One region of the Pseudomonas sp. PSKL.D1 genome, then DNA from elsewhere that is predicted to be linked to it. Evidence: predicted binding sites of a transcription regulator. Region 1 holds the regulator's gene; the other holds the start of a gene.
The links. Region 1 encodes sigma-54, which starts transcription at its own class of promoters, with help from an activator protein. Its sites were predicted from a motif close to ANTGGCATNNANNTTGCTNT; they were not measured.
Positions count from the first base shown of each region.

Region 2: PVV54_RS17855 (CmpA/NrtA family ABC transporter substrate-binding protein) is a predicted target of sigma-54. The motif match lies at 1,107-1,126, and genes of this name have one in related genera.

Region 1 covers NZ_CP118607.1:4,780,344-4,783,656, forward strand. The annotation lists gene lptB (LPS export ABC transporter ATP-binding protein) at 1-567, shown strand, start outside; gene PVV54_RS21370 (RNA polymerase factor sigma-54) at 742-2,235, shown strand; gene hpf (ribosome hibernation-promoting factor, HPF/YfiA family) at 2,314-2,622, shown strand; gene ptsN (PTS IIA-like nitrogen regulatory protein PtsN) at 2,635-3,099, shown strand; gene rapZ (RNase adapter RapZ) at 3,102-3,313, shown strand, end outside.
Region 2 covers NZ_CP118607.1:4,050,840-4,054,152, forward strand. The annotation lists gene PVV54_RS17850 (quinone-dependent dihydroorotate dehydrogenase) at 17-1,039, opposite strand; gene PVV54_RS17855 (CmpA/NrtA family ABC transporter substrate-binding protein) at 1,169-2,371, shown strand; gene PVV54_RS17860 (ANTAR domain-containing response regulator) at 2,383-2,958, shown strand; gene PVV54_RS17865 (nitrate/nitrite transporter) at 3,151-3,313, shown strand, end outside.

The DNA.
Region 1 (3,313 bases):
CAGGCCGACCAGGGCCGTGTGCGCATCGACAACCTCGACGTGAGCCACCAGCCCATGCACGGCCGCGCTCGCGCGGGCATCGGTTACCTGCCGCAGGAAGCTTCCATCTTCCGCAAGCTGTCAGTTGCCGACAACATCATGGCGATCCTCGAAACACGCCAGGATCTGGACCGTGAAGGCCGGCGCAAAGAGCTGGAAAGCCTGCTGCAGGAGTTTCACATCAGCCACATCCGCGACAACCTCGGCATGAGCCTGTCCGGTGGTGAGCGCCGCCGGGTGGAAATCGCCCGCGCCCTGGCCACCGCACCGAAATTCATCCTGCTGGACGAACCGTTCGCAGGCGTCGACCCGATTTCGGTGGGCGACATCAAGCAGATCATCCATCACCTCAAGGCCAAGGGCATCGGGGTGCTGATCACCGACCACAACGTGCGTGAAACCCTGGATATCTGCGAGACCGCCTACATCGTCAACGATGGCCAACTGATCGCCGAAGGCGATGCCGAGACCATCCTGGCCAACGAGCTGGTCAAGGAAGTCTACCTGGGTCACGAGTTCCGCCTCTGACCCCGGTAGCGCGCCTGGAGCGCTGGCATTTATGCCCGGACGGGGCTTAAGTTGTTACAGCACTCTAGGCAAACGCTACATTTTAAGGCATAAAACTTGCTTGATTCTGGCGCCTCGGCGCCCGTGTAGTGGATGGCGCATGCGCGCCGGCGAACAAGGTATTTAGCCCCTGCCATGAAACCATCGCTCGTCCTAAAAATGGGCCAGCAACTGACGATGACCCCGCAGTTGCAACAGGCCATCCGTCTCCTGCAGCTTTCCACCCTGGACCTTCAGCAGGAAATCCAGGAAGCGCTGGAGTCCAACCCGATGCTCGAACGTCAGGAAGACGGCGACGACTTCGACAACAGCGACCCGATGGCGGATAACGCCGAGAACAAGCCGGCCGCCGAAGTCCAGGACAACAGCTTCCAGGAAAGCACCCCCAGCGCAGATAACCTGGAGGACGGCGAGTGGAGCGAGCGAATCCCCAATGAACTCCCGGTAGATACGGCCTGGGAGGACATCTACCAGACCAGCGCCAGCAGCCTGCCAAGCAACGATGACGACGAGTGGGACTTCACCACCCGCACATCCGCTGGCGAAAGCCTGCAGACCCACCTGCTGTGGCAGCTGAACCTGGCACCGATGTCGGACACGGATCGGCTGATCGCCGTCACCCTGATCGACTGCATCAACGACCAGGGCTACCTCGAAGAATCCCTCGACGAAATCTGTGCCGGCTTTGATCCGGAGCTCGACATCGAGCTGGACGAAATCGAAGCAGTACTGCACCGCATTCAGCAGTTCGAACCTGCCGGCGTCGGTGCTCGCACCCTGGGTGAATGCCTGCTGCTGCAACTGCGCCAGCTTCCCGCCAGCACGCCCTGGATGACCGAAGCCAAGCGCCTGGTTACCGACTTCATCGACCTGCTCGGCAGCCGCGACTACAGCCAGCTGATGCGCCGCATGAAGCTGAAAGAGGACGAACTGCGCCAGGTCATCGAACTGGTTCAAACCCTCAACCCGCGCCCAGGCTCGCAAATCGAGTCGAGTGAGCCGGAGTACGTGGTCCCTGACGTGATCGTACGCAAGGACAGCGACCGTTGGCTGGTTGAGCTCAATCAGGAGGCGGTGCCGCGCCTGCGGGTCAACCCGCAATATGCCGGTTTCGTACGCCGTGCCGACACCAGTGCCGACAACACTTTCATGCGCAACCAGTTGCAGGAAGCGCGCTGGTTCATCAAAAGCCTGCAAAGCCGCAATGAAACGCTGATGAAGGTTGCCACCCAGATCGTCGAGCACCAGCGCGGCTTCCTGGACCACGGCGACGAGGCAATGAAGCCATTGGTGCTTCACGATATTGCGGAAGCGGTGGGCATGCACGAGTCGACCATTTCGCGGGTGACCACGCAGAAATACATGCACACCCCACGCGGCATCTACGAACTGAAATACTTTTTCTCGAGCCACGTGAGCACCGCCGAAGGCGGAGAGTGCTCGTCTACAGCGATCCGCGCGATCATCAAGAAACTGGTTGCCGCGGAAAATGCGAAAAAGCCATTGAGTGACAGCAAGATCGCTGGTTTACTGGAGGCACAAGGCATCCAGGTCGCCCGTCGCACCGTCGCCAAGTACCGTGAGTCCCTCGGCATCGCACCGTCGAGCGAACGCAAGCGACTGATGTAGCCCCTGGATGTGCCACAGCGTTTGTGGGGCAGGTGCAATATCTGCCTCTTTATGCACGGGCAACAAAGGAGAAGCTGTATGCAAGTCAATATCAGTGGACAGCATGTAGAAGTCACCCAGCCGCTGCGCGATTACGTGCTTGAAAAGCTCGCCCGGGTGGAGAGTCACTTCGACAGGATCACCAACGTGCAGGTCATCATGAAGGTCGAGAAGCTGCAGCAGAAGGTCGAAGCGACCGTGCAGATTCCCGGCGGTGAAGTGGTTGCCAACGCCGAACACGAAGACATGTATGCAGCAATCGACGCCTTGGCCGACAAGCTCGACCGCCAACTGAAAAAACACAAGGAAAAACAGCAAAGCCTGCTGCAAGGTGCAGCTGCACGCTGATCCCTCTCATCCATGATCCGACTTGAAACCATCCTGACCCCCGGCCGTTCCCTGGTGAACGTGCCGGGCGGCAGCAAGAAGCGCGCCCTGGAAAAGGTCGCCACCCTGATTGCCGAACAAGTACCCGAGCTGGAGATGCAAAACGTCTTCGACAAGCTGATCGCCCGCGAAAAGCTTGGCTCCACCGGTTTTGGCAACGGCATCGCCATTCCCCACTGCCGGCTGGAAGGTTGCATTGCACCCGTCAGCGCCCTGCTCCACCTGGATGCTCCGATTGACTACGACGCCATTGATGGCGCCCCGGTCGACCTGCTGTTCGTCCTGCTGGTGCCAGAAGCTGCCACCGACGCCCATCTGGAGCTGCTGCGCCAGATTGCCAGCATGCTGGATCGCAAGGAGGTTCGCGAGCGCCTGCGTGCTGCAGACAGCAGCAAGGCCCTGTTCCAGGTAGTCCTGGACGTACAGAACGAGCACTGAACATGCGCCTGATCATCGTTAGCGGCCGGTCCGGCTCCGGCAAGAGTACCGCCCTCGATGTACTGGAAGACAACGGCTATTACGTCATCGACAACCTGCCAGCGGGGCTGCTGCCTCAACTGGCCGAGAATGCGTTGATCAACACCGAGTTGATGCAGCCCAAAGTGGCTGTGAGCATTGATGCGCGTAACCTGCCAAGCCACCTGTCGCGCTT
Region 2 (3,313 bases), 730 kb from region 1:
TTTTTATTCCGTCAGATCAGCGAGGCATTGCCGCAATGGCATCCACTGCCTCACGAATCAGCGCCGGCCCTTTATAGATGAAGCCCGAATAGATCTGCACCAGGCTTGCACCGGCCGCAATCTTCTCGGCCGCATGGCGGCCTTCAGTAATACCGCCCGCCGCAATGATCGGCAGCTTGCCACCCAGTTCGCCGGCCAGCACCTTGACGATGTGGGTGCTCTTTTGCAGCACCGGCGCACCCGACAGGCCGCCGGCTTCACCGCCAAACGCCAGGCCTTCAACCCCTTCGCGCCCCAGGGTGGTGTTGGTGGCGATCACCGCGTCCATTCCCGACTCCACCAGCGCAGCAGCTACCAGCGCGGTTTCTGCGTCGCTCATGTCCGGCGCGATCTTGATGGCCAGCGGCACTCGCTTGCCATGCTCGGTGGCCAACTGCTCACGGCGCTCGGCCAGGGCATCGAGCAACTGCTTGAGCGAGTCGCCAAACTGCAGGCTGCGCAGGCCCGGAGTGTTGGGCGAGCTGACGTTGACGGTGATGTAGCTGGCTGCGCTGTACACCTTGTTCAGGCAGATGAGGTAGTCGTCCACCGCACGCTCGACCGGGGTATCGAAGTTCTTGCCGATGTTGATACCCAGCACGCCGTCATAACGCGAGGCCCGCACGCGCTCCAACAGGTGGTCGACACCCAGGTTGTTGAAACCCATGCGGTTGATGATTGCAGTGGCTTCGGGCAGGCGGAACAGGCGTGGCTTGGGGTTGCCCGGCTGCGGGCGCGGGGTCACCGTGCCGATCTCGACAAAGCCGAAGCCCAGCTGGGCGAAGCCGTCGATGGCCGCGCCGTTCTTGTCCAGGCCAGCGGCCAGGCCCACCGGGTTGGCGAAGTTCAAGCCCATCACGGTCACCGGCAATGCCGCCGGCTGCTTGCACAGCACGCCGTTGAGCCCGAGGCGGCCACCGGCGCCGATCAGGTCCAGGGACAGGTCGTGGGAAGTTTCCGGGGAAAGCTTGAACAGCAGCTGGCGGGCCAGGGTATACATGGGCGGGCAAGGCTCTGGGGAGAGTGAGGGGGCGATTATAGCCAGCGCGCGCCCGGCAGGACAGGGCCTTGGCACATGGGTTGCTACTTCCCTTGCACACAGCCTTATCAGTACGGGCGAGGACACCGCGTGAACACAGCACCCCTGGCCTGGGTCAACGGCAGCGATGCACCGGAAAAACCCAGCCTCGACATCGGTTTCATGGCCCTCACCGATTGCGCATCGGTGGTGGTGGCCGCCACCCAGGGTTTTGCCCAGCAACAAGGCCTGACCCTCAACCTCAAGCGTCAGGGCTCGTGGGCGGGGCTGCGCGACAAACTGGCCAGTGGCGAACTGGATGCCGCCCACTGCCTGTACGGGCTTGTGTACGCCGTTCACCTGGGCATCGGTGGCGTACCGGCCAGCGATATGGCCGTACTCATGGGCCTGAACCAGAATGCCCAGGCCATCAACCTCTCGCCTGCGCTGCAACGCAAAGGCGTGACCAGCCCTGAGGCACTGGCACGTCAGGTGCACCAGCATGGCGCACGACTGACCTTCGCCCAGACCTTCCCCACCGGCACCCACGCCATGTGGCTGTATTACTGGCTGGCCAGCCAAGGCATCCACCCGCTGCACGACGTCAACAGCGTGGTCGTGCCGCCCGCACAAATGGCCGCGCACATTCAGGCAGGACGCATCGACGGTTTCTGTGCAGGGGAGCCGTGGTGCGCCGCTGCCGTGGCCCAAGGCCAGGGCTTTACCCTGGCCACCAGCCAGTCGATCTGGCCCGACCACCCGGAAAAGGTGCTGGCCTGCGCCCGCCACTTCGCCGAGCAATACCCCAACAGCGCCCGCGCCTTGATCAAGGCGATCCTCGCTGCCAGCCGCTTCATCGAGCAAAGCCAGGAAAACCGCCGCAGCACTGCGCAATTGCTCAGCAGCAGTGCCTACCTGGACACTTCGGTGGAAAACATCGAACCACGGCTGCTTGGTGACTATCAAGACGGCCTGGGCAATCACTGGCAAGACCACCACGCCCTGCGCCTGTTCGACCAGGGCCGGGCCAACATGCCCTATCTGTCCGACGGCATGTGGTTCATGACCCAGTTCCGTCGCTGGGGCCTGCTGCGTGAAGACCCCGACTACCTTGCCGTGGCCACCCAGGTACAGCAACTGGGGCTGTACCGGCAAGCCGCGCAAGCGCTGGGCATTGCTGCCCCCGACCTGCCCATGCGCAGCAGCCTGCTGATTGACGGCACGCGCTGGGACGGCAGCGCCCCCTACGCCTATGCCCGCAGTTTCCGTTTACATGCCTTGGGTGACTCACCCGATGCCCGTGTGGGTTGCTGAGGGCCATGGCCATGCTGCGAATTCTGCTGATAGACGATACGCAAAAGAAGGTGGGGCGCCTCAAGGCCGCGCTACGGGAAGCCGGGTTTGAGGTGATCGAAGCGCCGGATTTGACCATCGACCTGCCCGCCTGCGTCGAAACGGTGCACCCGGACGTGGTGCTGATCGATACCGATTCACCCGATCGGGACGTGATGGAGCAGGTGGTGATGGTCAGCCGCGACCAGCCACGTCCGATCGTGCTGTTCACTGATGAGCACGACCCGGGCGTGATGCGCCAGGCGATCAAGGCCGGGGTCAGTGCTTATATTGTCGAGGGCATCCATGCCGCGCGGCTGCGGCCGATCCTGGATGTGGCCATGGCCCGCTTCGAGAGCGACCAGGCGCTAAAAGCCCAGCTACAGGCGCGCGACCAGCAATTGGCCGAGCGCAAGCGCATCGAGCAGGCCAAAGGCTTGTTGATGAAGATGAAGGACTGCAACGAAGAGCAGGCCTATACGCTGATGCGGCGCCAGGCCATGAGCCGCCAGCAGAAGCTGATCCAGGTGGCCGAGCAGATCATTGCCATGCACGAGATGCTTGGTTAGTTGAAAGGAATGCCCGCTCCCACACTGATCGCATTGCAAAGCTGGCCCGGCTTTTGCTGCATGAACCTCACCGGTAGCCAACGGCGGTTGCCCCAGTCAACTCCCCGACAAAGACGTCGCTCTCCCTCCCCATCAGTGGGCCGGGTAGCGGCGTCTTTTTTGTTTCCGTCGCATTACCGAGTGAGGTGTTCAATGAGTGCCAGCTTCTGGAAATCCGGGCATGTGCCCACGCTTTTTGCCGCGTTCCTGTACTTCGACCTGAGCTTCATGGTCTGGTACCTGCTGGGTCCGATGGCCGTGCAGATCGCCGCCGACCTGCAGCTAAGTACCCAGCAACGGGGCCTGATGGTGGCCA